2 linked regions of the Sporocytophaga myxococcoides DSM 11118 genome follow. The protein of the gene in region 1 interacts with the protein of each later gene in a pairwise test. Links are inferred from orthologs where the notes say so. Each region holds a gene or a part of one and is shown on either strand. Other genes may lie near its edges.

Region 1 (16,005 bases):
TCAGGAGTATTTTGAAAAACAGAATATTGTGGGTATCAGTGAGATTGATACCAGAGAATTGGTAAGACACATTAGAAGTAAAGGTGGAATGAATGCAATTATATCCTCCGAAATACTTGATGCAAATAAATTATTAGAGGAAGTGAAAAATATTCCTTCTATGAATGGCTTGGAATTATCAAGTATTGTAAGTACTCAAAATCCATATTTTGCAGGTAATGAAAACGCTTCTTTAAAAGTGGCAGTGCTTGACTTAGGGATTAAGAGAAGTATTTTGAATAATTTCACAAGTAGAGATGTATTTTGTAAAGTATTCCCTGCAACTACTCCTTTTGAAGAAATGCAGGAATGGGGACCTGATGGTTATTTTATTTCTAATGGCCCTGGCGATCCAGCTGCCACTAAGTACGCAATTGAAACCGTTAAGAAGATTTTGAATTTAGACTTACCATTATTTGGTATTTGTCTTGGGCATCAGATTTTGGCAGAGGCCAATGGAATTCCAACCTATAAAATGCATCATGGTCACAGAGGATTAAATCATCCGGTTAAGAATCTGTTGACAGGGAAAAGTGAAATTACTTCACAAAATCACGGATTTAGTGTAGATGCAGATGCTGTTAAAAGCAGTGCAACAGTTGAGGTTACTCATATTAACCTTAATGATAACACTGTCGAAGGGATTAGGATTAAAGATAAGAAAGCGTTTTCAGTTCAGTATCATCCTGAGTCATCTCCGGGACCACATGATTCCCATTATTTATTTGACGAATTTATTTCATTACTTAGAAAATAAATTTTTAATTAAATTTTTAACAAAAAATGAGCTTAATAGAACAAATCGTTGCCCGTCAGATATTTGACTCAAGAGGTAACCCTACTGTAGAAGTAGATGTAATTACAGAAAATGGGTTTCTTGGACGTGCTGCCGTTCCTTCAGGAGCTTCAACAGGAAGTCATGAAGCTGTAGAATTGAGAGATGGTGATAAATCAAAATACATGGGCAAAGGAGTCTTGAAGGCTGTTGCAAATGTAAATGATAAGATTGCTGCAGAATTAGTTGGTGCTTCAGTTTTTGAGCAAAAACTAATTGATCAGATAATGATCGAAATGGATGGAACTCCGAACAAAGCAAAGTTAGGTGCTAATGCAATACTTGGTGTTTCTCTTGCTGTAGCTAAAGCTGCTGCTCAGGAAGCAAGCATGCCACTTTATAGGTACGTTGGTGGTGTAAACGCAGTAACTTTACCAGTTCCAATGATGAACATCTTGAATGGTGGTAGTCATGCTGACAATTCAATTGATTTTCAGGAGTTCATGATTGTTCCTTCTGGAGCGGCTTCATTCTCTGAGGCAATGAGAATGGGATCTGAAATTTTTCACAACCTTGCAAAGGTGTTGAAATCTAAAAAAATGTCAACAAACGTAGGGGACGAAGGCGGTTTTGCTCCAAATATTCCTTCAAATGAAGAGGCTCTAAAGATCATTCTTCAGGCTATTGAGACTGCTGGTTATAGACCAGGAGAAGATGTGTTTATTGCTTTAGATGCTGCAGCTTCTGAATTTTATGATGCAGAAACCAAAATGTATCATTTCAAAAAGTCTACAGGAGATAAATTATCATCTTCTGATATGGCTAATTTCTGGAATGACTGGGTTAATAAATATCCAATCGTTTCTATTGAAGATGGTATGGCTGAAGATGACTGGGCTGGCTGGAAGCAATTAACTGACCTTGCTGGTAAGAAAACACAGTTAGTAGGTGATGACCTTTTTGTAACAAATGTGAAACGTTTACAAGAAGGTATAGATAAAGGTGTAGCTAATTCAATTCTTATTAAAGTAAACCAAATTGGGTCACTTTCTGAAACTATTGATGCTGTAACTTTAGCTAAGAGAAACGCTTATTCTAGCATCATGTCACACAGATCTGGAGAAACTGAAGATAATACTATTGCGGATTTAGCTGTAGCATTGAATACTGGTCAAATTAAAACCGGTTCATCTTCTCGTTCTGATCGTATGGCAAAATACAATCAACTTCTTAGAATTGAAGAAGAGCTTGGAGAGATTGCCTATTATCCAGGAAAAAACTTCAGAAAAATTTAATATTAGAAAGTCCCTTTTAAAAGGGACTTTTTTTTTACCCTCTCATTTTCTATTTTTAGCAAAATATCTCCTGCAAAGATCATGTTATCAAAACTTCCGCCATTCACAAAAAACTTCTTTTTTATTTCAAGTATCATTTTTTTAATATGGATGATATTTTTTGATTCAAATGATTTTATTAATCAATTCAGAGCTAGTAGAAAGATTAAAGATTTGGAAAGTCAGAAAACCTTTTATGAAGAGAAGATAGAGGAAGTGAAGAAAGAACGGGAAGCATTTTTAAATAATCCTAAAGAATTGGAAAGGTTTGCTCGTGAAAATTATTTAATGAAAAAGAAGAACGAGGACGTTTTTATCATCGTAGATGAAGAGTAAATTTCAACCAATAACAGTCATTAAGATTAGAAGTTAGCTGCGGGGTCATGGAGAATAACAGGAAGTTCAATTTTCAACAGATAGCCAAATACGTTTGGATTATAGCTGGTGGAATGCTTTATTATATTATTGGATTTGTAATACTGTTACAAATTAATTTTTTGTGGTTATTTGGGCAAATGCCTGGTGTTGAGGATCTTGAAAATCCGTCTTCAGATCAAGCTTCTGAAATTTATTCAGCAGATAATATTTTACTAGGAAAATACTTCAGAGAGAACAGGAGTCCGGTTGATTTAACTCAAATTTCGCCTAATGTTATCAATGCGCTGATATCAACGGAAGATGTCAGATTCTATGAACATTCTGGAATAGATGCGAAAGGATTTTTTGCAATATTCTGGTATATGGTTAAGGGGGATCAGCGAGGGTCAAGTACATTGAGTCAACAGTTGGCCAAAAATCTTTTTAAAACAAGGAATGATGAATTTCAGGGGATACTGGGATATGTACCGATAGTTAATGTACTGTTGTATAAAGCTAAAGAGTGGATGTTAGCAATAAAATTAGAGCGGAATTATACGAAGGAAGAAATTATTAACATGTATCTGAATACTGTTGATTTCGGAAGCAATGCCTTTGGAATTAAAGTCGCTGCAAGGACATTTTTCAATACCTCACCAGATAGCCTTACAATAGAACAATCTGCCACTTTGGTAGGAGCATTAAAAGCAACCACTCTTTATAATCCTGTGTACAGACCTGAAAATTCCTTGGAGAGGAGGAATGTTGTGCTTGATTTGATGGTTCAGAATACTGTTCTTAATCCAAAGGATTATGACTCCATTAGGAAAATTCCACTTAAGGTGGATTTCAAAGTAGAAAATTCCACAGATGGTATAGCTACTTATTTTAGAGGAGTTTTAAATAAATATTTATTAAAGTGGTGTAAAGAGAATGGAAAAGACTTGTATGGAGATGGATTAAAAATATATACTACTCTTGATTCAAGAATGCAGAAACATGCCGAAGATGCAGTTGCTGAGCATATGACAGTTGTTCAAAAGAAATTTTTTGACCATTGGAAAGGGCAAAATCCATGGAGGTACGAAAACAAGAAAGAAATAACCAATTTTATTGAGGATGCTTCCAAAAAGACATTGACTTATAAAATGTTAGTAAAGAAATTTGGTGAAGGTCATGATTCAATAAATATTGTGATGAATACGCCTGTAAAGATGACCGTATTCAGTTGGGAAGGGGAGAAGGATACATTAATGAGCCCTATAGATTCCTTAAAGTACTACAAGCATTTTCTTCATTCCGGCTTTATGTCAATGGATCCATCAAGTGGAGAGATTAAAGCGTGGGTTGGAGGAATTAATTATAAGTATTTTAAATATGACCATGTAAAACAGGGAAAAAGGCAAGCCGGTAGTTCATTTAAACCTTTTGTATATGCTGCTGCTATTGAAAAGGGATACACTCCTTGTTATCTCTTACCTGATGCCCCAATTACCTTTAGATATGAAGAAAATGGTGAAATGAAAACCTGGTCACCCAAAAACGCTGATTGGGTGTTTACCGGTGACAGCATGACTTTGAGACAGGCTATAGGTCGGTCTATTAATTCTGTAGCGGCACAGGTACTTAAATTAATTGGTATTGATGCAGTTATTAATGAAGCTAAAAAATTGGGAATAACAAGTAAGCTTGAACCTGTACCATCTATATGTCTAGGTTCCAGTGACGTTAGCGTCTATGAAATGGTGGGTGCATACAGTGCCTTTGTAAATAGTGGAGTCTGGGTAGAGCCATATTTTATTTCAAGAATAGAAGACCGTAATGGAAATATTCTTCATGAAGTAATTCCCAAAACGCGTGATGCACTGTCTGAAGATGTTGCTTATGTTATGGTACACATGCTGAAAGGTGGAGTTGAAGAAAGAGGAGGAACCTCCCAGGCTTTATTTAAATACAATATTTTCAGAGGAAATGAGGTTGGGGGAAAAACAGGAACAACCTCCAATCACTCTGATGGATGGTATATGGGTATTACTAAAAATCTGGTTTCAGGTGTATGGGTAGGAGGAGAAGATAGAAGCATTCACTTTAGAACTTCTCAATTGGGAGAAGGATCAAAAATTGCATTGCCAATTTTCGGTCTTTATATGGAAAAAGTTTATGCGGATGATAGTTTGAATATCCCTAAAGGCTATTTCAAGCGACCTAAAAAATTGTCAATAAACATCAATTGCCCTCCTAGACCGGAACCGGCATTAGCAGATAGTATAGTATCCGATTCTTTAATGGAAGTTGAAGATCCTGAGGAATTCTATTAAATTTTGTAATAATATTTAATTTTTTATTTTAATAGTACAATTCTTTGAGCTGGATTTCCTTTTTTAATTCTTCAAAGTGAGTTAATTTCGCTATTGATTGGAAGATTTTGTCCATTTTTGATGGCCTTTAAATTTATATCTACCAATTAAAAATTTTTAACGATTAATCTTACTATGAAAAGGAACATCTACAGTCTGATCTGTATTATTGTGTTTTTCGCATCTTTTACAAAAGCGAATGCTCAAAGTCGTGCAGTGAAAAAACTAGAGCAAGAGGCAATTAGTTACTACCAGACGGAGCAATTCCAAAAAGCTTTGGTATTGTACGAAAGATTGGACAGTTTAAAATCCGGAGATGCCGAAATTCCATTCCGAATAGGAGTTTGCATGTTTAATCTTCAGCATAGAAGGGAGTCGTTACCTTATTTCAAGAAAGCTCAAAGCCAAGGTTATTCATTTTTAGATTTAAATTATTATTTGGGAAGAATTTCTCATTTAAATCATCAGTTTGACGAAGCTATAAATTTTTACAAAACTTATCAGACAGCTTTAAGTGATACACTTACTGCGAAAACTAAGATTAAAGATAGACTTCCGGTAGAAGAATATATTGAAATGTGTCAAATCGGTAAGGAGCTTGTAAAAGACACTTTGTCTCTGATAGTTAAAAATATGGGACCAGGAATTAATAGTTCTTATCCGGATATAGTTCCATTGACATCAGCTGATGGTTCTACTCTTGTATTCACTTCGAGAAGAGCTAGCACTACAGGTGGGAAAATTGATCTTCAGGATAATCATTATTATGAAGATATTTATATAAGCAATAAAGATTCGTTAGGTAGGTGGAAGACCCCAAAAGATCTTGTATCACTAAATACAGAATTGCATGATGCCTGTATTGGAATATCACCAGACGGACATAAATTATTTCTTTACAGATCCCATATAGGTAAAGTCAGAAGTGGTAGTATAATGGTGAGTATTCTTGAAGGAAATCATTGGTCTGAGCCAATACTTTTAGACGAGAGTTTTAACAATATTACCTGGGAGCCAGGTGCAACTATTGCAATTGCTGCTGATGAAAAAACAATTTTCTTCAGCAGTAACCAACTTGGAGGGTTTGGCGGTAGCGACATTTATGGTGTAAGAGTAGATCCTACAGGTAAATGGGGACAACCGTATAATCTTGGAAGGAAAATTAACTCTGAGTATGATGAAAAACCAACATTTTTAAGCATTGATAATAAAACACTCTTTTTCTCATCAAATGGACATAAATCAATGGGTGGGTTTGATATTCTTACCTCTGTTTATGATGATGTAAATAAAGAGTGGTCAACACCTGAAAATGCTGGCTACCCAATAAATACAGCGGACGATGAAGAAAATTTTATCTGGTCTGCAGACGGAACCAAAGGATATTTCTCTTCATCGAGACCTGATAGTTATGGTGAATCTGATATTTATGTCATCAATAGACCTCATCCTACCTCTAATCTTACTTTGGTAAAAGGAACAGTGTTAGATAAAGAAACAGGGAAACCAGTTTCTGCAACTATATCTGTTGTTAATAATATTACTCAGGAGAAAATAGGATTTTATAATTCGAACTCACTTACTGGACAATATACTCTTGCTCTTCCTCACGGAACTAACTATGGAATAGCGGTAGAGGCAAATGGATATATGTTCCATTCTGAAAATATTAATATTGATACTAAAAATCCGTTTTTTGAGGCTACCAAAAACGTAAGGTTGGAATCACTCAAAGCTGGAAATTCTATAGTACTAAACAACATGTTCTTTGACTTTAATAAATCAGAGCTGAAAAAAGAGTCGAAGTCAGAATTAGAAAGATTAGTCACTTTCTTAAAAGAACACCCTGAGTTGAAAATAGAATTATCAGGACATACCGATAATGTCGGAAAGGCAAAGTATAATAAAAAGCTGTCTGATAAAAGGGCAACTGCAGTGTTAAAGTATCTTGCTGCAAAAGGAATCGGTAAAAAAAGAATGGTTGCTAAAGGCTATGGTTCTAATATGCCTGTAAGCACCAATGAAAATGAAAGGGGACGTCAGTTGAATAGAAGAACTGAAATGAAGATTCTTGATAATAATATGGTTGTTTTAAATCGATATCAAGATATCCAAATAAGTTATGCAGTTCAGAACCAGGCGCCAGAAAACAAGCCATCTGCAACAGAGGTGAAGCCTGCTGAAGTTCAATCTAAAAATTCTCCAGCAGTAGGTAGTGTTTTGAAACCCAAAGTTCATTTTACGTACAACTCCTACCAGGCGCTCACTGAATATTCTACCCAAAAAGTAATGGAAGTAGTGAAGCTGATGAAAGAATATCCTAAAATGAAAATTAAGATTCGTGCTTATGCTGATCCTATTGGGAGTGCTACCTACAATCAGCAACTATCTGAAAAAAGAGCTCAGACAATCCTCAATTTTATGGTTAAAGAGGGTATTGAAAAGGATAGGCTTACAATTGAAAGTTTAGGAGAGAAAAAGGGCGTCGTGCAAAGTAATGATAAAAAAGAAAACCTGGTAAACAGGAGGGTTGAGTTCATTGTAATCGGAGAGTAGATTTAGTTCTCTAAAAAAAGAGGCTGATTTGAAATATCATCAGCCTCTTTTTTTTTACCAATTTTTATCTTTCGTAACGTACGAAGGATTAAAGCTAAAGCAAACACCTGCGTAATAATCTTCCCGCAGAGAATTAAACAGATGTACGAAGATTGTCTCACCTAATTCAAGGATTTCGCACAATTGTCCTTTATAATTAACAACGATATCAGACAATTCTCTCTTCTTATCTTTCTCCATAGTCACCCTTTTCTCTATAAACAATGCCATAGAAAAGAAGGTGTCATTTTTTCCTTTTCGTCTCAAACTTAGGATTAAAGGCAAAGCAAATTCCGTAAATCAGATGTTCACGAAGACAATTAAATTTTATTTCTACTGTTTCCCCTTCAAAGGCGATCATTTCACATAATTCTCCTTTATTATTTATGCATAGTTTTGAGAACAATCTTTCAGACAAATAATCTCTATCATAATAGTGGTGCATAATGCCCTCCTCCGTTTCCTTTTTTAAAAAATAACTCAATATTCTACAAGAAAGTTATAAAGGCCTGTATAGTTGTCCTTTAGCTGATTGTGCTTAAGAGGATTATTTCCTTTTTATTTTTATCCGAAATAATTTCCTTGTAAGCCATTTTATTTTCTATTAGAGGGAAAATTTGGGGAAATAATAATTGATGGCAAATTGTTCTAAAAAAACTTTCGTGATTTTCTGAAGTTCTTTTTGGAAGGAGAAATGAAGGGATGAGAATTATGAAAAATAATATAGTTATTGGATTACTGATTGCTCTTTCATTAGGCTTGGGAGGAGCAACTCAATCTTTTGCATTTTTAAAAGAAGATGTGAGTGAGGTTTACCCATTAAAAGGTCCCAAAAAAATGAAGAAGAAGAATCTTTTTAAAAGAAAGAAAAGATATAAAAATAACACTGTTGTAAAAATTAAAAGGAGTGGGAAAGGTCCTAATAAAGGCAGAAGAAACTACTCAAATAATTTTAGATAAGAGCAAATGGGGTAATTCCCCATTTACTCTTAATGATTATTACCAATCTTCTGATTTCTTTTCTACAGCTGCAGGAGCTCCTGCAAGTTCTTGTTTAAGGCTATTGACTGTTGCCTGAGCGGATTCTGCCGATTTAGTTTTTATAGTACTCCAACCTGCAGGAACTAAAGTATATTTTCCACACTGTGGTGTTTCATTTTCAAGTTTACCGCCATTCCCTTTCGGAGATTCGTGTACAAAGTCTACCAGCTCATATTTATACTTACCGTCTTTCACAGATATAGAAAAGAGATAGTTGACTGTACCTGAATGGTTCATGCCTCTCATTGGACTAGGATATTGAACTCCAAAATGTCCTTTAGCAACAAATTTGCCTTCTGCCTTAGAATCAGTTACTTGCTTAAAGCCGTTTGCAAGTGCCCAATTTTTAGCCTTAAGATATAGATCATCTTTTTTTGCTCCATCTACCTGGACTACCTCTGTATAAGTTATTTTTTTAGTTTCAGCATCTATTGGAAGCTGATTCTGAGCTATCAAATTGCTGATCATCAGCAATGAAAGAACAAATGAGAATACGACTTTTTTCATCTTAGAACCTGTTTGTGGATTTAACAAAGATAAATTTTAATAATTTAAATAAAAAGAGATAGATGGTTTGGTGAGCTAATAATTTAGTTCCTGTTGTTTTTGTTTTGTTTTTTATTGAAATAATTATATATTTTAAACAAAAACGAATTAAACTTGTAAATACTTGTAAACTAACCAAGGATAAAAATGAAAGAAACTAAAATTACCTACTCATTTTTCCTCTCGCTAATTTCGTTTGTTGCTCTATTTGTCTTTATTGTTGGCCTTTCGATTTTACTTCGAGTGCTTTCTTTTGGAAGGTATAAATTCAATTATCCATTAAAGTATTTGAAAAAATATATTGAAGCCCAGCAGAACGTTAATGTGTTTGAGGGTTTTTAATTTATATGAGAAATCTATCGTTTCTTTCTTGTACTTTTGTCAAATGACTTGGGAGGAATATTGTATTAGTAAAAAAATTGATTCAAAGGCATTTAAGGAAAATGATCCTTTAAAATGGCAAGAATTAAAAAATATCTTTGAGCAAGTTCATCCGAATAGCTTTACAGAACAAAAGAAGTTTTTAATTAATGATATTCGGAGGCGTTTTTTACTTCAGGAAGTGCCGGAAAAAAAAACTGAAGAAACTACTATTAAAAAGGTAGCACTGCCCTTTATGAAAAAGAAGGAATAGTTATTAATTTTCTATTTCCTCTTTTTCTCCTTCTTTTATTTTTTCTTCATCCTCAAATAGATAGTAGTGAAGCTTTTGTTTCAATTCTGATTTGGAAAGATTGGTATGTATTTTACCATTTATCGCCAAAGATATTTGACCGGTTTCTTCAGAAACAATTAAAACAATACTATCTGTAACTTCTGTAAGACCAATTGCAGCTCTATGTCTAAGGCCTAAATGAGCGGGTAAATCAGTGTTCTCGCTTACCGGAAGAATACATCTGGCAGCCTTTATTCGATTATTGGCAATAATGACTGCTCCATCATGAAGAGGACTATTTTTTTGGAATATAGCTATTAATAACCTTTTGGAAATCAGGGCATCCATTAGATCTCCAGATTCTGCATAAAATTTCAGTTCTGAACTTTTGGCGAATACGATTAAAGCACCAGTATTAGTTCCTCCGAGTATTTTAGCGCTTTCAATTACCGGATTCAAGTTGAGACCATCGGAATTGGGTTGAGAACTCTTTTTCCACAGAAGTCCCTTCAAGAATGATTTATTAAATGCAGTGGTTTTGCCTATAATGATTAAAAACTTTCTGATTTCTTGCTGAAATAAGATTAATGCTGCAATGACACCCACTCCAATAAACTGACCTAATATGGCAGTTAACAATTCCATTTTGGCAGCTTTTACTACAAGATAAATAAGATATATAGAGAGAAAACCAAGAAAGATTTTTACTGCTATACTTCCCTTTAATAATTTGTATAACTGATAAAGCAAAAAACTAACGAGCAGGATATCAAGTATATCAATCCAGCTTATTTCTAAAAATCCTATTTTATATAATAATGTCAATTCTATATTTTTTGTAATAGAGATATAATTTGTTGAGCCTCTCGGACATCATGAACTCTGATTATACTAATATTTTTTGAGAGGCCAATAGCATTAACAATAGTAGTGCCGTTTAAAGCTTCTTCCTGAGAAACATTTAAAGTTTTGTATATGAAGGATTTCCTGGAAACTCCTAAAAGGACAGGTAGATTTAAGGCACTGAAGATATCTAACTGTCTAATCAAATGAAAGTTTTGTAAACTATTTTTAGAAAAGCCTATTCCCGGATCTATAATTATATCCCAGACACCCAATTCATTCAAACGATTTAATTTCTCCTGGAAATATTGCAGCATATCTCCAATCAAGTTGTCGTATTGGTTAAGTTTTGACATTGTTGCAGGAGAACCTTTCATGTGCATTAAAATATATGGGAGTTTTAGCTCTGCTATGGTTTCAAACATTTTCTCATCTAATTCGCCTCCAGAGATGTCATTGATTATTTCCGCTCCGTCAGCTGCTGCGATTCTCGCAACTTCTGATCTGAATGTATCCACAGAAACAATGCTTTCAGGGAACTCCTTTTTTATGATTTTTAATGCCCTTGATACGCGGGCAGTTTCTTCTTCAACGGGTATATTTTCTGCTCCAGGCCTGGATGAGTAACCACCAATATCAATAATATCAGCTCCATTTTCCAGCATTGATGCGGCTCTTCTGACTATATCATCAGGCGTAAGGTATTTTCCTCCGTCATAAAATGAATCAGGGGTTACATTTAAGATCCCCATTATCAGTGGACGGATAGATAAATCAATTAATTTCCCTCTGACCAGCAGTGTTTTTTTTGTCTCAAAAATTCTATGTTTCAAATTCTAGTATTGTAAATTTGACCTAAACAAAACTACTAAATAGAAATTAAAATTGGCAAACAGGACAGAAAATGAGTACAGACAGGTAATAAAGAAGTGTAAAGACTTGTTTATCAAAAAAACGCAGGATTATGGAACAGCATGGAGAATTTTGCGTTTGCCTTCAATAACTGATCAAATATTTATCAAAGCTCAAAGAATTAGATCAATTCAGGATAAAGGAACTCAGAAAGTAGCTGAAGACATCAATTCGGAATTTATTGGAATTATAAATTATTGCCTTATCGCAATGATGCAACTAGGACTTAAGGATACTGATCCAATGGAACTACCTGCAGAAAAAGTAGCTGAATTGTACGATAAATATTCTGAAGAAACCCTTGAGCTTCTTACTAATAAAAATCATGATTATGGGGAAGCATGGAGAGATATGCGAGTAAGTTCAATTACAGATATTATTCTTATGAAGTTGTTGAGGGTCAAGCAGATAGAGGATAATAGCGGTAGGACCCTGGTTTCAGAAGGGGTAAATGCCAATTATCAGGATATGCTTAATTATAGTGTGTTTTCTTTAATTAAATCCAACTTTATAGATGGGTAAAATCATTAATACAATGAGCAGAATTCTTGTTGGCTGCTTGTTTATTTTTTCAGGTTTGGTAAAACTGAACGATCCGTATGGAACTGCTTTTAAGCTTGAGGAGTACTTTCACGTATTTAGCGCAGATTTTGGATCTTTTTTTGAAATTTTTATTCCGTATTCTCTTTTCTTGTCTATCGCAATAGTCGGATTGGAAGTAATTCTGGGCATAGCTGTTTTGCTTAATTACAGAATGAAGCAGACAACCTGGATTCTTTTGCTTCTAATACTGTTTTTTACATTTTTAACATTTTATTCCTTTTATTTTGATAAGGTTAAAGAGTGTGGCTGCTTCGGAACCTTGATCGTTTTAACTCCTAAGCAGTCGTTTTTCAAAGATCTTATTCTTTTATTTTTTATACTGATAATATTTTTCCTGGGAAGAAATCAAGTTTCAGTTTTAAATTCTTTCAAAGGAGATTTATTAATGCTTATAGTTTCGTTTGTGACTTTTTATATTGGATATCATGCAGCCAATCATTTACCATATTTTGATCTTCTGAATTTTAAGATAGGAAACAATATACCTCAATTAATGAAAGCGGAAGAGGCTCCGAAGTACAAATTTATTCTATCAAAAGGAGGTAAGGAATTTGAGTTTTTGCAGGAAAACTATCCTAGTGATACCTCGTATAAGTTTGTCAGGTATGAACTTTTGAATAAAGACACAACCAAACTTGTTCCCAAAATTATCGGATTTAATGTGGACAGTGACGAAGGGGATAAAACAAATGAAATCCTGAAAGGCAAAAGATTGCTTATTACAATACCTGATGTGGAGAGGGCTTTTAAGAATTGTGAAGGTAGTTGTGTGGAGAAATTAAAGACATTGATTGCTCAATCTGAAAAAATGGGATTTTCACCGGTCATTTTAACTGAAACAGGTTCAGCAGATGCTATGGAGGCATTCAGACATGAATTACAGCTTCCGGTACCATATTATTTCATGGACGATGTCATTTTGAAAATGATGGTGAGGTCAAACCCTGGAATAATGGTATTAAAAGATGGAACTGTGATAGGGAAGTGGCACTATAATGACATTCCTAATAGTGATGATTTAAAAATGCTGCAGAAGTAGATAAATGATAAAATTTATATCAACTAGGTTTTTATATGGCTTACTGGTACTGTTCGGTGCTTTGATAGTTGTATTTTTTCTTTTTAACGTATTGCCAGGTGATCCTGTAGCTATGATGGCAGGTCAGAGAACGGATGTTTCTACCAGAGAAGCAATTACAAGAGAGCTTGGCCTTGACCAGCCACTTCCTGTTCAGTTGGGCTATTATTTGAATGACCTTTCTCCTGTTTCTATTCACAAGAATACTGAGGCGAATGAGAAAAATTATGAGTATAAAAAACTTTTTACAGTTAATGATAAAGTAGTTGTGGTTAAATACCCATATCTGCGCAGATCATTTCAAACCAATAAAAAAGTTAGTGAAATTATTTTCGAAAACCTCGAAGGGACCTTCTGGCTTGCGTTTGCTGCAATGTTATTCGCTACAGTTTTCGGAATACTATTTGGAATGATGGCTTCTGTAAAACCCAACAGCCTTCTTGATCATTCGACAATATCTCTTTCCGTTTTGGGAATTTCAGCACCACCGTTTGTAATGGGGGCTTTAATTGCAATGGTTTTTGGATATTATCTTTCTGATTACACAGGTTTAAATACATCTGGCCAGTTATGGGAGGATGATCTGACTGGAAGAAAACTGGTATTGAAAAATCTTATTTTACCTGCATTTACTTTAGGACTTAGACCATTAGCTATTATTATTCAGCTTACAAGAAGCAGTATGCTGGATGTATTATCTCAAGATTATATAAGAACCGCCAGGGCAAAAGGACTAAGATATTATAAAATAATACTTAAGCATGCATTGAAAAATGCTTTGAATCCGGTTATTACTGCGGTTTCCGGATGGTTGGCTTCTTTAATGGCTGGTGCATTCTTTATAGAATACATATTTAACTGGAAGGGAATAGGATCCGTTACCATTGATGCAGTTTATAAGCTAGATTTTCCAGTTGTAATGGGTACAACATTGTTTGTAGCACTTGTTTTCATAGTTATCAATATTTGTGTAGATATTTTATATGCAGCCATTGACCCAAGAGTGAGATTGCATTAATTTTACTGCATGAAGCTTTTTTTAATTGGACTTCCCGGTTCGGGGAAATCTACCCTTGGCGTTAAGCTTGCGGAACTACTTAATTTTGAATTTTTAGATACGGATGAATTAATCGTCAAAACAGAAGGAATGACGATCAATAAAATATTTCATCAGTTCGGAGAAGACCATTTTAGAAAACTAGAAGAAGCAACCCTTAAGCAGCTTATTAATCTCGATAATATTGTCATTTCAACTGGAGGAGGCTTGCCATGTTTTTATGATAATATGAATTTAATATTATCCATAGGCTTCAGTATATATCTAAACGTCTCTCCGGAAATAATTACTGAAAGATTGTATGCAGTAAACGATCAGAGCAGACCAATGGTAAAGGGCAAAAATAGAGAAGATATGTTGACATTTTTGATTCAAAAGTGTGCAGAGAGAACAGGTTTTTATCAAAAAGCGAACTTAGAAATAAGCGAAGTAACTTCACCTGAAGAAGTAGTAAAATTATTAAAAGAAAAGAAAGTTATTTTTTGAAGAAAGTATTAACAGTACCTTCCAGGCTGAGATAATAATTGCCTGGAGTCAGATCCTGGACCATAATATATACACCAGAACCTTTTTTAATCAGTTTACCTCTTTGATTGTATATCTCGAAATTAGCGTTTTTGGATAAAGTGATTTTGTCGTCTACCCTTTGCGGATAAAAAGTAACAAGTGACTGATCGCTTACTTTTTTGAGGAAGCGAGATGATTTATCTTCATATCTGACAACATACTCAGAGGCTGCCAAACCGGTAATATCAACTTCTTCACTTTTGCCTTTCAGTAAGATATTTCCTTTTAAATCTTCAATTTGATATTTAGCCTTTGTAGTGAAAAAAAGTTTGCCAGCTGCAGTCTGAGGATAAAACTGAACTTGTTCGTTGAATAAAAAATTAAGTTTTTTGTCGAGATCGTATTCGTCAAGATCAGTTCCAATGACAATGCCCTTTTCATCTATTAAAAATGTAGCGGGAATTCCTGAAACTTCGTAAAGTTCAGCTACTTCATTTTCCCAACCTTTTAAATCACTTCCATGGTTGGGCCATGTGAGTTGATCTTTTTTTATAGCATTAAGCCATGCTTCTCTTTTTGTATCAAGAGAAACGCTGAAAATTTCAAATCCTTTATCCTGGTATTTCTGATAAATAGCAACTACTTCTGGATTGGCTTCGCGGCAGGGCATACACCAAGATGCCCAAAAGTCAAGCAATACGACTTTGCCAGAAAGATCTGACAGACGAATTGTTTTTCCGTTAGGATCTTCAATTTCAAAATCGGGTGCTTTTTGTCCTACTTTGGGTTGGGCGGAAGAAAAACAGAAAGATGAAGAGAAAATTGCCAATAAAACGATTGCTTTAAGCCATTTGCTCTTCATCTTGATATTTATTTTATATTATAAAATTAAAAGCTAGTGCCTATTGTAATTACAAGACTAGTATTTCTGTTGTTGACGATTGCCATCGGCTCTTTGCCACTGTTTAAGTGATAAGAGTAATAATTACTTTTGTAAAATGTATTGACAAAAGCAATATCAGCATAAAAGCCCTCAGATTTCAAACCAGCACCGAAGGTAAAGGTATTAATGGTTCTATCAAGATCATCGACAACACCATGTCTATATGGATCACCTAATCTTGCATATCCGGCTCTTAACCTGTAGTCACCGAGTCTGGCTTCTGCGCCAAGGTTAAAATTAAATGTAGTTTTGTAAAGGTTCTTTATTACATCATTATCCGCATCCAGTTCTGCAGGGTCTGTTCCTTTTAATCTTGCTCCGCTATAGCCTACAACTTCAACATCTCCGGAAATAAATCCAGCT
Region 2 (15,964 bases), on another replicon or contig:
GGGAGTTTGTGCTGGAAGATGGCACAATAGTAGGAAAACATGAGGGATATCCTTTTTATACAATTGGTCAGAGAAAAGGCTTAGGAATAGCATTGGGCTATCCAGTATTTGTTTCAGAAATTCAGAAAGATAAAAACCGTGTCGTGCTATCATCTTTAGAAAAGTTGGCTAAAGACGGAATGATGGTGAAGAAGCTAAACATGCTTAAATATCCTGATCTAATTGGCAGAAAATTAGAAACGGTGACAAAAGTCAGATATAACGATGGAGGCACTCCTGCGCTTATTGAACAGTTCGGTGATGAAATGAAGGTACTTTTCCATCAGGGAGTAACTGCAATTGCACCAGGACAGGCAGCGGTTTTTTACGAAGGTAATGACGTGGTAGGTGGGGGATGGATAACATCAAGTTTTAGACAAAACAATGAATAGATTTTTCCCTTTAATTTTCTTTTTTGTTGCATCTTTTTTAATTACCGGATGCTCTAGTGAACAGGATCCTGATGTATCCGACTATCAGTATTTCCCAATTGAAAAGGGAATGTATGTTCTATATTCTGTAGATAAAAAAACATATGGGGTAAGTGATTCGACTCATTCATTTTATTATCTCAAGGAAATTATTGGTGATACATTCAGAGCTGGCGATGAAGTAAAGTACAGAGTTGAAAGGTATACCAAAAAGAGCCTCACCGAACCTTGGCCTGCTCAACCGGATTCAGTATGGAGTGAGTTTAACAGTAAGAATAATGTTACAAGAATGGAAAATAATATCAGGTTTATAAAGATGACTTTTCCTTTGGAAAATGATAAAACCTGGGATGGGAATGCTGAAAACACACTTGGACAAGAGTTCTATAAAGTAAAGGACCTCAAACGTACTTTTTATGTTGATACAATTTATTTCCCCAATTCTGTAAAGATTATCCAGGCTGATAATCAAAACCTGATTGAAAAGAAGTACAAAGTCGAATATTACGCAAAACATGTTGGCCTTATTTATAAAGAAAAAAGGATTTATGAATATGACCAGTCTCCTTCTGCTATAGGGAAATATGTTATAAAGACAGGAGAAACCTTTGTTCAGAAAATATATGCTTACGGCAAAGAGTAAAGCCATTTTCTGCTTCTTTATTTTTTTATCATTTCAAGGTCTTGCTCAGACTAATCTATACTTTGTTACATTTACTGATAAGTCTGCTTCCGATTATTCTCTAAATGCTCCTGAAGAGTTTCTTTCTGCGAAAGCGATCGCTAGGAGAAAGGTTCAAGATATTCAGATTCAGGAAGAAGATTTACCTGTTAATAAAAATTACCTGGATTCATTGAATAAATTGGGTATTACAATCAAAGGATCTTCAAGATGGCAAAATGGTGTGATTGCAGAAACGTCGCAACAGGTTTCAGAAGAACTCAGTAAAAAGAAATTTGTAAAATCAGTAAAGTATCTTCAACCAGCAGAAGCAGCTTCTAATCCATTGAGCCTTTCTTCTGTTTCATCTACTATTCATCGACAATCAACCTCACCTTCTTCTATTGATTATGGTCCTTCTCTGACTCAAAACGCTATGATTGGAGTTCCTGCTATTCATGCTTTAGGATATTCAGGAACGGGTAAACTTATCGCAGTATTGGATAATGGTTTTTTAAATGCCAATACACTTACATTTTTCAATCATTTATTTCAAAATGGAAAAGTTATAGGCACATATGATTTTGTTTCAGGAGAAGAGAATGTTTATGATGATGGGAATCATGGTGTGAATGTATTATCTGTGCTTGCGGGTTTTGAAGAGGGAAAGATTGTAGGGCCTGCTTATGATGCTTCTTTTTTGTTATTGAGAACTGAAAATGACTTTTCAGAAACAATACTGGAGGAATATAACTGGCTAATGGCAGCGGAATACTCAGACAGCGCAGGTGTTGATATCATATCAAGTTCTTTAGGATATAATACTTTTGATTTTCCGGAACAGGATCATACTTATACTGATCTTGATGGAAAAACTACAGTAGTGACAAAGGCGGCGGAGACAGCTTTTTCAAAGGGAATGATCATAGTAAATAGTGCAGGCAATGAAGGAAATAAATCATGGAAATATGTAACAGCGCCAGCTGATGGACCTTCTGTTCTTACTATAGGTGCTGTAAATTCAGCAGAAAAATATGCTGCATTCAGTTCTGTTGGGCCTTCTGCTGATGGCAGAATTAAACCAGATTTAACTGCCATGGGGGCCGGGGTATATGCTGGCAATCCCGATAATTCATTTTCAAACACCAATGGTACATCATTTTCGTGTCCTCTAGTGGCTGGACTCGTGGCTTGTCTTTGGCAGGCCAGACCGGAACTTTCCAATAAAGAAATTACAGATGCTTTGAAAAAAACTGCCTCAAAAGCAGAAAGCCCTGATTTTCAATATGGATTTGGTATTCCTAATTTTGAAAAAGCAATTGCCTTTTCAAGCGCAGATACATTGATTGCCGGGCTTTTTCCAAATCCTGTTACTGTTCCGGGAGATGTAAAACTCATTATTGCAAATGAATTAGTCAGCAATGATGTCCAGGCTGAATTGTTTGACTTAACAGGGAAAAAAATATTTGCAGAAACTTTTTTCAAGGCAGAAAAGATAAATCAGATAAGATTTCCCGGTGACATTCAGAGAGGTGTATATTTCCTAGTTCTTAATAGTCAGAGTGGTCATCAGGTAATAAGAATTATCCTTCAATAAATACGTTTTTCTTTAAGTTAACATCCTTTCATTTTATTTATATTTGTGTCATATGAAACCGATTATAGCCCCTTCAGTACTTTCTGCTGATTTTGCAAACCTGCAAAGAGATGTTACCATGATTAATGAAAGCCAGGCAGACTGGTTCCATGTTGATATCATGGATGGTGTTTTTGTTCCTAATATATCTTTTGGTTTGCCGGTTTGCGCGGCTATTAATAAGCATGCTAAGAAACCTCTGGATGTGCATTTAATGATTGTACAACCAGAGAAATATATAGAAGCTTTTAAAGATGCCGGAGCGGCATATATCAGTGTTCATGCAGAAGCCTGCACTCATCTTCACAGAGTTATTCAGCAGATTCATGCTGCAGGATGTAAAGCTGGTGTGGCTATTAATCCTCACACTCCTGTAAATGTTTTGGAAAACGTTCTGAATGATATTGATCTGGTTTGTGTAATGTCTGTAAATCCCGGATTTGGAGGGCAACAGTTCATTACCAGAACCTATGAAAAAATCAAACAGCTGGATAAGATGAGAGAAGAAGCTAAAGCCAATTTCCTGATAGAAATAGATGGTGGTGTTTCTGATAAAAATGCAAAGCAATTGCTGGATCTTGGTGCTAATGTATTGGTTGCAGGAAACTTTGTATTTAACTCTAAGGATCCTCAGGCTACAATAGCATCCCTTAAATCTTTAGAATAATATTTTCCTGAAACCGTCGTTTAAAACTGAGATGGGTAAAAGGATTTTTTATTTTATTTTTTTTCTGCTTATATCCTCTTTGATGGCTTTTGGTCAGGTCAAAGAGGTGGTTTCAGGGCAAGTTGTAAATGAACAGGGAAGAGTTGTTTCTAATGCTGATATAGTATTGTACGACCAGCAATGGAATACTTTATCTCATATTCATTCTGATTCAGAAGGGCGATTTTCATTCAATTTATCCAGTGACTCTCTTCATACAATCGTCATATCATTTCTTGGTTATGAAAATTTTGTAAAACAGATAAATCCTTCAGAAAGAAATACTGCTACAATCACTTTTCAATTAAAGCCCGATGTTCAAATGCTCAGGCAAATTGAGGTCAAGGGTAAATTTAAGGAGGGGTCTGGAGGACAAGTTAGTACAATTAAAATAGATCCTAAAATTCCGAAATACCTTCCATCTGCCTTTGGTGATTTTAATAAAATCCTATCCACTGTGGGTTTAGGCGTTGTTTCTAATAGTGAACTTACTTCTCAGTATGGCGTGCGCGGAGGTAATTTTGAGGAAAATCTGGTCTATGTTAATGGTATAGAAATTTACAGACCCTTTCTTGTAAGGAGTGGTCAGCAGGAAGGATTAAGTTTTATCAATCCAGATATGGTTGCTGACATTGAATTCTCTGCCGGAGGATGGCAGCCAAAGTATGGAGATAAACTGTCTTCAATGTTGGCGGTAAAATACAGGGAGCCTAAAAACCTTAGGGGAACTATTACAGCAGGTTTGTTAAATAATGCTTTATATCTAGAAAATTCAGCATTTAATAAGAGGTTATCAATTTCTATTGGTGCAAGACAGAAATCATCGCAATACCTTCTTAAAACGCTCCCAGTAAAAGGTCAATACAAACCAAAGTTTTATGACATCCAATCTTATATTTCTCTTGATTTAACTAAGAAAAGTAAGGCTGCAGAGTATGGAAAACGGACTACGTTGGGACTTTTATTAAGCTATTCCAAAAATAAATATCAAGTGTTTCCTTCTAAGAGCAAAGTGCAATTTGGAACGCTTTATCAAGTGATGAATTTGACTGTTGATTTTGACGGCAAGGAAATCATGGAGTATGAGACTTTTCAAAGCGGACTTGTTTTCACACATCGGTTTAGTAAACGATTTAAAACGGAATTTATAGCCTCCGGTGTCAGAACAATAGAAAGCGAGGGGTTTGATGTGGAGGCAGGTTATAAATTATATGAAATGGAAATAGATCCTAGCTCTGGTGTCTTTCCTACACTTAACGCACCACTTATTATAAGGGGAATCGGAACTAGCTTTGAGCATGGAAGGAATAACCTGAAAGCTTCAATTTTTAACTTTACTCATCGAGGTTATTATAATCTGAATTCAAAGAATAAGGTTGAATATGGATATACACTTACTAAAGAGATTATTGATGACCGGTTAAGTGAATATTCTTTTATTGATTCTGCTTCTTATGTAACATTAACAAGATATGTAAACACTTCAGTTGATTTGAATTCATGGAGAAATCAGGGTTATATTCAGAACACCTACACTCCAGACTCTACTCATATTTTAACTTATGGAGTTAGGTTAAATTACTGGTCTTTAAATAAACAATTGCTTGCAAGTCCTCGTCTTCAGTATGGTTGGATCCCAGCCTCAAGACCCAACCTGATGCTGAGAGCTGCAGCTGGTGTATATCAACAGCCTCCATTCTACAGAGAACTTAGGAATTTTGATGGAGAGGTTAATATTAATCTTAAAGCCCAGACTTCCTATCATTTTATTGCAGGTAGTGATCTAAAGTTCATGTCATGGGGAAGAGAGTTTAAATTTATATCAGAGATTTATTATAAATACCTGACAAACGTTGTGCCTTATGATGTTGATAATGTCAGGCTCAGATATTACGGTCAGAATCTTGCCAATGCGTATGCCGCAGGAATAGATTTCAGAGTCAGCGGAGAATTTGTGAGAGGAGAACAGTCCTGGTTCAGCCTCAGTTTATTAAAGACAATGGAAGATGTTCAGGGAGACAATCGCGGGTATATCAGAAGGCCTACAGATCAGAGGGTCACGGCTGCGATATTCTTTCAAGACCACCTGCCTAATAACCCTACAATAAAAATGTATTTAAATCTTGTGTATGGCTCCGGATTACCTTTCGGTCCTCCTGAAAATAAAAACTTAAGAGCCTCTGCAACCACTCCGTCATACAGAAGAGTAGACATAGGTTTTTCAAAATTATTAACTATGCAGGATAAAGAAGTATTGAAAAAGTCTCTCTTTGAATCACTTTGGTTGAGCTTTGAAGTCCTGAATCTGTTTGGTGTAAACAATACAATCAGTTATTACTGGGTTAGTGATTTTCAAAATCATCAATTTGCTGTCCCGAATACTTTATCGGCAAGGTTTTTGAATGTCCGCCTGATAGCGAAATTTTAAACAATACAAGAATAAAACAATGCATACAATGAGAATTTCCTTTAAAGTTATTTTCAGCCTTCTTACAGTTTTAGTCCTTGCTGGTTCATGTACTAAGAAGACGGTTACAAGGGTAAGTCCTGATCAACAGATAGATCTGAGTGGCCGCTGGAATGACGTAGATTCAAGGCTCGTAGCGGAAGAAATGGCTAAAGATATGATTAACAGACCGTGGAGAAATGACTTCATGACAAGAAATAATAAAAAGCCAACAATTATAGTGGGGGTAATCAGTAATAAAAGCCATGAACATATTGATGCTCTTACTTTCATTAAAGACCTTGAAAGGGAATGTATCAATACAGGTACTATAAGAGTGGTCCAAAATGCAGAATTCAGAGAAAAGCTAAGAGAGGAAAGAGCGGATCAGCAACAATTTGCATCTCCTGAAACTCAGAAGAAATGGGGAAGAGAGCTTGGCGCAGATTATATGGTATTCGGTACGATTAATTCTATTGTAGACTCTGAAGGCAAGAGAAAAGTAGTGTTTTATCAGATCAATCTTGAACTGGCTGACCTTGAAACCAATGAGCTTGTTTGGATCGGAGACAAGAAAATTAAAAAATACATAGTTAATTAAATTGCTAAGTACCGGTGGGGGATGGGACGAGTTATAATTTGTTTGATTTTTGCAGGCTTGTGTTTTTCCTGCGTTTCCTATTATCAGAGAAATATTAAGTTCAATACTTACTTTGTTCAGGGGCAGCTCAAGGAAGCAGAGGAAGTATTAGCTAAAGATAAAAAGGGTGCCAAGGGAAAAAACAAGCTTATTTATTATTTAAACAGAGGGGTTGTGGCTTCCATGCAAGGCAACTACGTTGGAAGCAACGACCACTTTGAAGAGGCCTACAGGATTGCCGATAATCACCACAGAAACTTGCTGAATGAAGGAGTATCCTTTCTGACCAATCCTAAAATGGTCGAATACTACGGAGAGGAATTTGAACTCTTAATGATGCATTACTACATGGCATTGAACTATCTGAAGCTGGGACAGCCTGAAGAAGCGCTGGTAGAATGCAAAAGAATGGATATCCGATTAAATCAACTCAGCGATAAATACAAATCGGATAATAAATATAAAAGAGATGCATTCATTCATCTTTTAATGGGAATCGTTTACGATGCCAATAAAGATTATAATAACGCCTTTATAGCTTATCGAAATGCTTTGGAGGTATATCAGACCGATTATCAGAAGATGTTCAATCTTAGCCCTCCTGAACAGCTTAAACATGATCTCTTGAGAACTGCTTACCTCAGTGGTTTTAATGAAGAACTTGTCAGGTTTGAAAAAGATCTTGGAATGAAATTTCAGCCTTCGTCAGGCAAAGATGAAGGCGACCTTGTCTTCATTTGGCATGATGGTCTTGGGCCTGTTAAAGAAGAGTGGAGTATCAACTTTAGTATAGTCAGAGGAGAGGGAGGAGTTGTTACGTTTGTTAATCCTGAATTGGGCTTAAACTTTCCGTTTGTCATTAACAATGATGATTATCAGTCCAGCGGTTTAAGCAAACTTGAATTTATAAGAGTTGCATTTCCTAGGTATGTAGAGAGGCCTTTGGTTTATGAAAGTGCAAGTTTATCCGGAGGAGGAAAGGAAGTACCTTTACAACTAGCCGAAGATATCAATGCAATTGCTTTCAAGTCTCTAAAAGATCGAATGCTTTTGGAGTTAGGAAAATCTTTGCTTCGTCTTGGACTAAAGAAAGCAGCTGAATATAAAATAAGACAACAAAACGGTGATCTGGGAGCGGCTTTCAGTATTGTTAACGCCATATCAGAACAGGCAGATACCAGGAACTGGCAAACTTTGCCACACAGCATTTATTATGCAAGGCTTAAACTTCCCGAAGGAAAGCAAACCATTACCTTTACACCAAAGGGAAGGCAAACTGAAAATAAACAAGAGATTTCAGTAGAGATAAAAAAGAATAATACCAATTTTCAAACCTTCAGTTCGCTTGAAGCAGTGACAGTGCCTTTGTATTATTAATAACTCTGAGTAATTTTCCCTCTTTATTCAATATATTTGATTTCTTATGTTGGTTGTAATGCAGAAGAGCATTGTTCCCTTTGTAATTTTAATTTTAAGTCTAGGATTGTCTGCCAAGGCTCAGAAAGCTCCTCATAAAAGAGAGAACCGTATCTTAATTAAAGAGTCAAAAGCAAATGGTTCTTTCAACTATAAACAGCAGCTTGGTACACAAGATACAATTAAGAATAATAAAATTATCATTGAATCAAGTGAAGACGTCTCGGGAGATCAGAACTATAAACATCAGGCCGGAAAAAATAAAGTTCAAAGTCGGTCTTTCTCCACTGTGATTCCGGGAAGCGATAATAAGGTAAAATCAAAAAAATAAAAAAAATGCAAAAAGCAGTTTTTTGCTGGAGTGGAGGTAAAGACTCCGCTTTTGCTTTATATAGGGCTTTATCATCAGGCGAATTCGAGATATTGGCCTTGCTCACAACTATCAATTCTGCCTTCTCAAGAGTTTCTATGCATGGGGTGAGAGAAGAGCTGATGGACCTTCAGGCAAAGCAAATCGGAATTCCATTGTATAAGGTTTATATACCTGAAGTTTGCACTAATGAAGAATATGAAAAGCAAATGGAGGAAGCAATGTTATTCTGGAAAGAAAAAGATGTTTCTCATATTATTTTTGGAGATATTTTTTTAGAGGATCTAAAACGATACAGGGAGGAAAAACTGAAAAAAGTAGAGATGAAAGCGGTGTTCCCTTTATGGAAGGAGGATACAACTGAATTGCTCTCTGACTTTTTGAAATTAGGCTTTAAAACAATGATATGCTCAGGGAGCTGCAAAAATATAAATGAAAATATTGTAGGGGAAACTCTTACTGAGGAAATTGTTGGAAATATGTCACCAGGCACTGATCCTTGCGGGGAAAATGGAGAGTTTCATACATTTGTTTATGCCGGACCGATATTTAGGAGTGAACTGGAAATAGCCTGTACAGAAAAAGTAGTAAAATTTTACAAAGTAAAAAAAGAAACAGAAGGCAAAATAGAGGAAGAAGAAGTAGGATATTGGTTTGCCGATATAAAATTGAAGGAATAAAAAGATTTAACACTTTTTATTCCTTCATTATATCTTAATGCTGGAAATTAAAGTAATATCCGGATTTTTTCTTCTTAGATTTTTTCGCGCTTTTATGCTTTCCCGGTTTTTTGGGTGTAAAAGCAAATGATTCAGCCATGTTAGCGGTAACAAGAACCAAGGCTAAAATAAATATAACGTGAAGTTTTTTCATGATTAATAGATTTATTATTTCCCAAATAATTGACAATTTAATAAAAAAAATAGACTTTTTGCAATTTTTAATAGAAAAAAACTTAGAGAATCATGCCACTAAAGACTTAATAGTCAAATAATATCGGTAAAATACAATTAGTAATATAATTAAAAATGGGCTTGAATTGTTTTTGGAAAAAATACACCCTGGATTTTAAGTTTGAAGCAGGGACTTCACGGGGAGTGCTTACCACACATAATGTACGATATCTGATAATATCCTCAGAAAAGGATTCTTCAAAGTTTGGGATAGGAGAATGCGCACCATTGAAAGGTCTTAGTGTTGATGACAGGCTTGATCTGGATGAAAAGCTGGATGAAATCTGCAAACTTATTTCAAATAAGAATTCTATAGATGAATGTGAGGAAATTTATCAATACCTACAAGAGTGGCCTTCCATTCGTTTTGCCCTAGAAACTGCTTTACTGGATTTGCAGCATGGAGGAAAAAGAAAACTTTTCGAAAGTGACTTTACTTCAGGTATAAGGGGTATACCTATCAATGGCCTGATCTGGATGGGTGATTTTAATTTTATGGAAAAACAGTTATGGGAAAAGCTGGAGCAAGGATTTAACTGTATTAAGATTAAGGTAGGTGCAATAGATTTTAATAAGGAATGCAGCCTGCTTGAAAAAATAAGAACCAAATTTTCTCCCGAACAGATTGAGATCCGAGTAGATGCAAATGGAGCGTTTACTGATAAGGACGCTGAAAACAAGTTAAAACAACTCTCAGCATTTACAATTCATTCTATTGAACAACCTGTGAAGGCTGGCCAGATTGAATTGATGAAGCATCTTTGTAAGTTAAACATCATACCTGTCGCACTAGACGAAGAACTCATAGGTGTACACACAGAAGATACTAAAATTGAATTACTGCAAAAGATCAAACCTCAATACATCATACTCAAGCCTACACTTCTCGGGGGATTTCAGCAATGCAAAGAATGGATTAAAGCAGCAGATGATTCCCTGTCTGGCTGGTGGCTAACTTCTGCTTTGGAGTCCAATGTCGGTCTCAACGCCGTTGCTCAGTTTGCATATACCCTGAACTCACCAATGCCGCAAGGATTGGGCACTGGAAAGCTTTATCATAACAATATTGATTCTCCTCTTGTTATTCAATCAGGATCTCTGTACTACGATCCTTCTCAAAATTGGAATTTTAATCCCTTGTTTTAATGGCAATAGCAGGATGATATGAGGTATACATTAATTACCGGAGCAAGCAGAGGTATTGGCCTGGCAATGGCAGAATACTGTGCGGCTAAAAATTTTAATATGGTTCTTGTTTCAAGATCCGAAAATAAGCTTTGGGAAATAGCAGCAAGACTAAAAGCTACCAAAAAAATTGATGTAAAAGTTTATCCTGCAGATCTGACAGAAAGTGGTGTTTCTGAGAAACTCTATGATTGGTGTGTAAAGGAAGGTATAAATGTAAATATGCTCATCAATAATGCAGGAGCAGGTTTGTATGGAAAATTTTCTTCATTATCACTGGAAGATCAGCTCAATCTGATAAGGTTAAATCAATGTGCTTCTGTATCGCTGATTTATAACTTTATTCCAATGCTAAAAGCAGAAGGCGGCTATATTATGAATGTAGCAAGTACTGCATGTTATCAGCCAATACCATTCATGAGTGTATATGCAGCAACTCAGTCTTTTCTGCATTCATATACTCTGGCACTACGCGAGGAATTAAAGCCTTTTAACATATCTGTCAGCTGTCTTTGTCCTGGTCCTACTGCAACTGATTTTTTTGAAGAAGCAGGATTGAAAAATCTGCCAGTAGATTCCAGTGAAGTAAAAATGTCTCCGGAAGAAGTAGCTGAAATAGCGGTGGAGGGCATGCTGGAGCATGATTCTGAAATTATTCCGGGAACAAGTAATATGTTTGGAGCCTATTTCAGTAAGATTTTTCCAAACAAGTTTATAGTAAGAACCCTTAACAGGCTTTTTGCTCCAAAAAATTAAATATTAGTGGTTGGTTTGTTTTAAAATTCATTTTCACTTTATGGAAATGAATTTTTTTTTATATTGAAATTATGGAAGATAAGCTACACTCAGGCGGGAACATTTTATTTTTTAATAAAGATTATATTTCCGAATTCGTTTATGGAGGTATTGATGGTGCAATTACCACATTTGCTGTTGTCGCGGGGGCTACAGGTGCAAATTTATCAATTTCGGTGGTGATTATACTTGGCTTTGCCAATCTCATTGCTGACGGTTTTTCAATGTCTGTGGGGAACTTCTTTTCAACTAAGGCGGAGCAGGACACTTATGAGAAAAATAAAGCTGTTGAATATTGGGAAATTGAAAATATGAGGGAAAAAGAAATCGAAGAGGTAAGGGAGATTTATGAGAAGAAGGGATTCAAGGGGGAGTTGTTAGATAAGGTAGTTGAAGTCATTATTTCCAATAAAGATGTATGGGTGGATACTATGATGAAGGAAGAGCTTGAAATGTCTAAAGACGAAAGAACTCCTTTTAAAACTGCCGGTATGACCTTTATATCTTTTGTCACCATTGGGCTGATTCCTTTGCTCGCTTACGTATTTGCTATTCTGGATATACTGGAACCGAATAATTTATTTCTGGTAAGCTGTGTTCTTACCGGTATAGCTCTTGCAATTGTAGGAAGTTTAAAGAGTATCGTTACAGATAAGAATAAATTAGTAGGGATTTTAGAAACTCTTTTTCTTGGAGGCATTGCCGCCTTACTTTCATATTATGTTGGGGCTGTTCTTGAAACAGTTTTTAAATAAAAATCAAGAAAGTGTAAATCCTCAAGCAGATTTGATAACGCTAAATAATTATTTTTAGGTGAATGAAAGTCATTTTTCTTTAGAATATTGGTCTTTAAAGGAATGAAAAATTATTTTAAACATTAGATTTTGATTTCTGTAGAGATGTCAAGCATGGAGGCTCTTTATCTACGGGTATTGCATTTTAATTTATCAAGATAGAATAAAGGATAGCTATTATTTTCTGGATAATTTCCATCGTTTTTCTTAAAAAGGTTTGAGACTCCATACATGCGTCTCATCAAAGAAAAAAACTAACGTCTGTCTGCATTCCAGATTAGCCTGATATTTTCATTTGAATGAGAAACCTCCTGATATAATCCATTGATTTTTCCTCTTGAAATTACCCCATTCCAGAGAATGGTACTCCTGTCAGATGGATTATAGGAGGAAAAGGTAATACCTCTACTGTTGGTTGATCCTTTTATTTTGCCTCGGAAAGGCTTTTTCCCTTTTCTTAAAATTCTACCTTCAACTTTACCAGAATGGTTGATATTAATAAATAATTCAAAAGTACTATTTAGGTTATTGGACGCAAATGAACCATAATAATGGCCAGCAGGATTTAGGGATTCTTTATTCTGAAAAAATTCCCTGAGCGCCCAAAAAGTGACAAAAATACTTATTATTGCTGCTGCTGCTTCTACCTTTCTTACAAATCCTTCATTACTGCTCATAGCATGTTCTTAATAAAATAAAAAGCCAACTGCTTTAAATTTTGTTTAGACATCAACCAAAAAATATAAGTCTTAATTAGGGACAATTGCAGTAACTTCTATTTCTACCAGAAGATCAGGAGATATGAGGCGGTTTACTTCTACCATTGTAGCAACTGGATTTATTCCAATAAAAAACTGACCATGTGCTTTTCCTATTTCTTCCCATTGACTTATATCCGTAACATACATCTTTGTTCTTACCACATCTTTCATACTACTTCCGAAATGAGTGAGGCATTTTTCAATTTTTGAAAAAATAAAATAAGCTTGCTCATAAGCATTTCCTTTGCCAAATACTTGGTCTCCATCCATTGCGGTCGTACCTGCAACTTCTATCACATTACCTATTTTTATAGCCCTGGAATATCCTACAATGTCTTCCCATGGTGTTCCGGATTTTAAAATTTCTCTTTTCATTAGTTAATTCTTTATAAAAATTGTGCATTAATTATCAAAAATAGCAACAACCCTTGCTGGAGCAGCTGAAGCACCCTTTATCTTTAAGGGAAAGACAGCAACTTTAAATCCTGAAGGAGGAAGTGCCTCTAAATTTACCAACTGTTCCATATGCAGATATTCATATTTTTGTCCTACAAGATGGGCCTGCCAGAAGAGTTCAGGATCAGAGGTTTCTTTGGCTTTGGCTGCCATATATCTTAGAGGAAGATCAAAGCCCCACTGATCTATTCCCATCACTTTTATTCCTCTTTCAATAAGCCATTCGGTGGCTTCTTTACTCATACCTGTCCCTTTATTTACATAGTCTTCTCCCTGAATATTTGAACGACCGGTTTTGATAAGAACTATTTTACCAGGAGATATTTCTGCCCCAGACTTCATAAGGTCTGCTTGAATGTCATCGACTGTTATAATATCAAAGTCTGCTTTGTGACTCATATCTATAACAATTCCTTCACCATAAAGCCATTCTAAAGGAATTTCATCGATGGTCTTTGCCTTTTTTCCATTCACCATTTCTGAATAGTGCCATGGCGCATCAATATGAGTGGTTGAATGTACGCCCATTCCAATGATTTTATCATCTGCCCATCCTCTAAACTTTGAAGGGAATAATCGGGCAGGAAGGCCAACAAAAAAACGGATAAGAAACTTACTTTTATTATGAGGTTTATTTTTAATTTTTATCCTCATAAACCAAGGGTCCTTTTTGTTGTATTCAATGGTTTTGGAGAGATCTACTATGCGTAACATTTTATGGTTAAAATTAAGGGGTATACTTTTTACTTTTGATAAAACATTCCATGCAGGCCTATGGGCAAATACACTGGAGAATATGCTCTTGCAATTTCAGTAAAATCACTTGCATTTAATAGCAAAAGAAAAGAAGATTGCTTTTGGATATCAAGCACCACAGATAAAATTATACCATCATCTTCTAATAAACCTCCTGGAGCTCCTACAAACAAAGGTTCAGAAGGATACATGCCTTTGTGATACCAAACCTTTAAATCTCCTGAACGGACATCTACCTTTACTAGCTGGTTGTTCACTTCGATGTCTTGAGTTTCCCTTAAACCAAGTCCATAGACATAATTATAAGATTTGCACGCTCTTGTCATATTGAAAGAAGGCAGGTCCAAAGAAACATCAGAAAGTTGGATAAGGTCAACGGTTTTAGTTTCTAAGTTTATTTTTGTCCTGTATAGTAAACTCATACTTTCTTTTTTTAATCCGTTTTGTTTGAGCTTATCTAAATAAAGATCTTTAATTACAGAAGGATCTTTGTACAGACACAAATCAATTAATACTTCATTATCTTCTTCAAAAGCATTTACAGTATGGAAGAAAAAGAAGGGAGCAGATTTGAAGGTTTTAACTTTTCCGTTCAAACGACTTACAAGATGGAATTTTGTTCCATGTTCTGGTTTCCAATGATAGCAGGCTTCATAAGGCCTATTAAGGAATCTGCTGAACATCAATTGCCAGATGTTGAGCTCAAGAGGTTGTTCAATGAATATAAAATAATTTTTAGTTAATGCATAACTGTGAAAATAAGTATGCTTAGGAGCAGACAAGGATCCGAAAGGTTTTCTTTCAAATGTAGATTCTGAAATTTTTACAAATGAGAAATTCCCTTTGGGGCCCGGCTTTCCTAAGCAGTTAAAGATTTCTTTGGTTTCAGGATCGTAACAACTATGTGCGGCACTAAACATATAATCGTTTCCGAACTGATCAGAAAATTTAATATCTCCTTTAGTTTCAAGTGTATTAAAATCAAATTCAACCATTGAAGAGAAGTCTGATACAGCAGCTATTCTATTTCCATTTTTTAAAATGCTGACACTTGCATTGGATGCTTCGGGTTTGGTGAAAGCACTGAAAAATTTATTGAATATAGATGCACAAGGATCAGCAACTGTGCCCCAACTTCTGTTTTTTATATAATTGGCTGAGGTACTTTTTATATAGTCTTTGGATTGAAGAAACTTACTTTTATAATATACTTTTCCATCTTGAATTGAAAATTTATGAATCATTGAATACCCGTCAAACCAGTGGTTCAGCTTATACTCACCAACTTCAAATTTAGCTGGACCGTTTCTGATAAGGTCACCTGAAAGCCATTCAGGTATTTGTCCTTCTACAGTTAGATTACTGTTCGGTGTTTCCTTCTCAACGCTTTTATAAATGAGTGAATCCATAGTGCTCTATTTAAAAATATGATTTTATAGTCAATTTTTATTAATGAAAATCAGGTCGTCTGTAAGCCTGTTTTTATAAACATTTTTTTACAATTAAGCTTTATTGGTTTAACGGGATTCTTTATTCTATTAAAATAAACCAAAATGAGTTTCAGGTTAAATATAGGGAAAGTTGCGCCGGAAGCAATACAGGCGCTTAACGTTCTGGATGAGTATCTTAAATGTTCCGATTTAGCCAATAACCATAAAAACCTTATCAAAATAAGAGTTTCTCAAATCAACGGTTGTTCATACAGCATTCACAAATATTCTGGAGAAGCCCGCCGGTCAGGGGAAGCAGAAGAAAGAATTTATGGACTCACAGCTTGGAAGACTTCGAACTTATATACAGAGGATGAAAGATCTGTATTGTTTTTGGTAGAAGAGGTAACACTAATCAAAGAAAACCATGTTTCGGATGAGGTGTATGCCAAAGCAATGAATTTTTTTGATGAGCATTATTTCTCTCAG

What was found.
Region 2: the proteins of eno (region 1) and rpe interact in binary tests that used the Escherichia coli proteins (3 or more experiments, as listed by UniProt). The link is inferred for Sporocytophaga myxococcoides DSM 11118 from one-to-one orthologs.

Annotation. Positions count from the first base shown.
Region 1 is NZ_KE384560.1:616,315-632,319, forward strand. The notes cover bases 1-2,965. They hold eno (phosphopyruvate hydratase), read left to right. Parts: upstream 1-822; coding sequence 823-2,109; downstream 2,110-2,965. Other genes in these bases: carA (glutamine-hydrolyzing carbamoyl-phosphate synthase small subunit), read left to right, coding at 1-796; K350_RS33010 (hypothetical protein), read right to left, coding at 2,112-2,246; K350_RS0120915 (septum formation initiator family protein), read left to right, coding at 2,260-2,484; K350_RS29750 (penicillin-binding protein 1A), read left to right, coding at 2,532-2,965. Outside these bases: more of K350_RS29750, read left to right, coding at 2,966-4,823; K350_RS29755 (OmpA family protein), read left to right, coding at 4,998-7,418; K350_RS0120930 (hypothetical protein), read right to left, coding at 7,473-7,724; K350_RS0120940 (hypothetical protein), read left to right, coding at 8,169-8,417; K350_RS29760 (DUF4468 domain-containing protein), read right to left, coding at 8,457-9,005; K350_RS29765 (hypothetical protein), read left to right, coding at 9,373-9,678; diadenylate cyclase CdaA, read right to left, coding at 9,682-10,524; folP (dihydropteroate synthase), read right to left, coding at 10,527-11,375; K350_RS0120965 (DUF1599 domain-containing protein), read left to right, coding at 11,428-11,976; K350_RS0120970 (BT_3928 family protein), read left to right, coding at 11,990-13,096; K350_RS0120975 (ABC transporter permease), read left to right, coding at 13,101-14,153; K350_RS0120980 (shikimate kinase), read left to right, coding at 14,163-14,678; K350_RS0120985 (redoxin domain-containing protein), read right to left, coding at 14,668-15,561; K350_RS0120990 (OmpP1/FadL family transporter), read right to left, coding at 15,588-16,005. UniProt on the Escherichia coli protein: Catalyzes the reversible conversion of 2-phosphoglycerate (2-PG) into phosphoenolpyruvate (PEP). It is essential for the degradation of carbohydrates via glycolysis.
Region 2 is NZ_KE384561.1:57,197-73,160, reverse strand. The notes cover bases 1,684-4,607. They hold rpe (ribulose-phosphate 3-epimerase), read left to right. Parts: upstream 1,684-2,780; coding sequence 2,781-3,434; downstream 3,435-4,607. Other genes in these bases: K350_RS0124285 (TonB-dependent receptor), read left to right, coding at 3,466-4,607; K350_RS30245 (S8 family serine peptidase), read left to right, coding at 1,684-2,728. In the rest of the region: tRNA 2-thiouridine(34) synthase MnmA, read left to right, coding at 1-431; K350_RS0124300 (hypothetical protein), read left to right, coding at 424-1,113; more of K350_RS30245, read left to right, coding at 1,094-1,683; more of K350_RS0124285, read left to right, coding at 4,608-5,901; K350_RS0124280 (penicillin-binding protein activator LpoB), read left to right, coding at 5,930-6,520; K350_RS0124275 (COG3014 family protein), read left to right, coding at 6,542-7,936; K350_RS0124270 (hypothetical protein), read left to right, coding at 7,983-8,306; K350_RS0124265 (Dph6-related ATP pyrophosphatase), read left to right, coding at 8,312-9,025; K350_RS32640 (hypothetical protein), read right to left, coding at 9,060-9,218; K350_RS0124250 (o-succinylbenzoate synthase), read left to right, coding at 9,374-10,444; K350_RS0124245 (SDR family NAD(P)-dependent oxidoreductase), read left to right, coding at 10,463-11,239; K350_RS0124240 (VIT1/CCC1 transporter family protein), read left to right, coding at 11,311-12,033; K350_RS0124235 (hypothetical protein), read right to left, coding at 12,327-12,749; K350_RS0124230 (RidA family protein), read right to left, coding at 12,822-13,208; K350_RS0124225 (cyclase family protein), read right to left, coding at 13,236-14,003; K350_RS0124220 (carotenoid oxygenase family protein), read right to left, coding at 14,033-15,454; K350_RS0124215 (carboxymuconolactone decarboxylase family protein), read left to right, coding at 15,599-15,964. UniProt on the Escherichia coli protein: Catalyzes the reversible epimerization of D-ribulose 5-phosphate to D-xylulose 5-phosphate.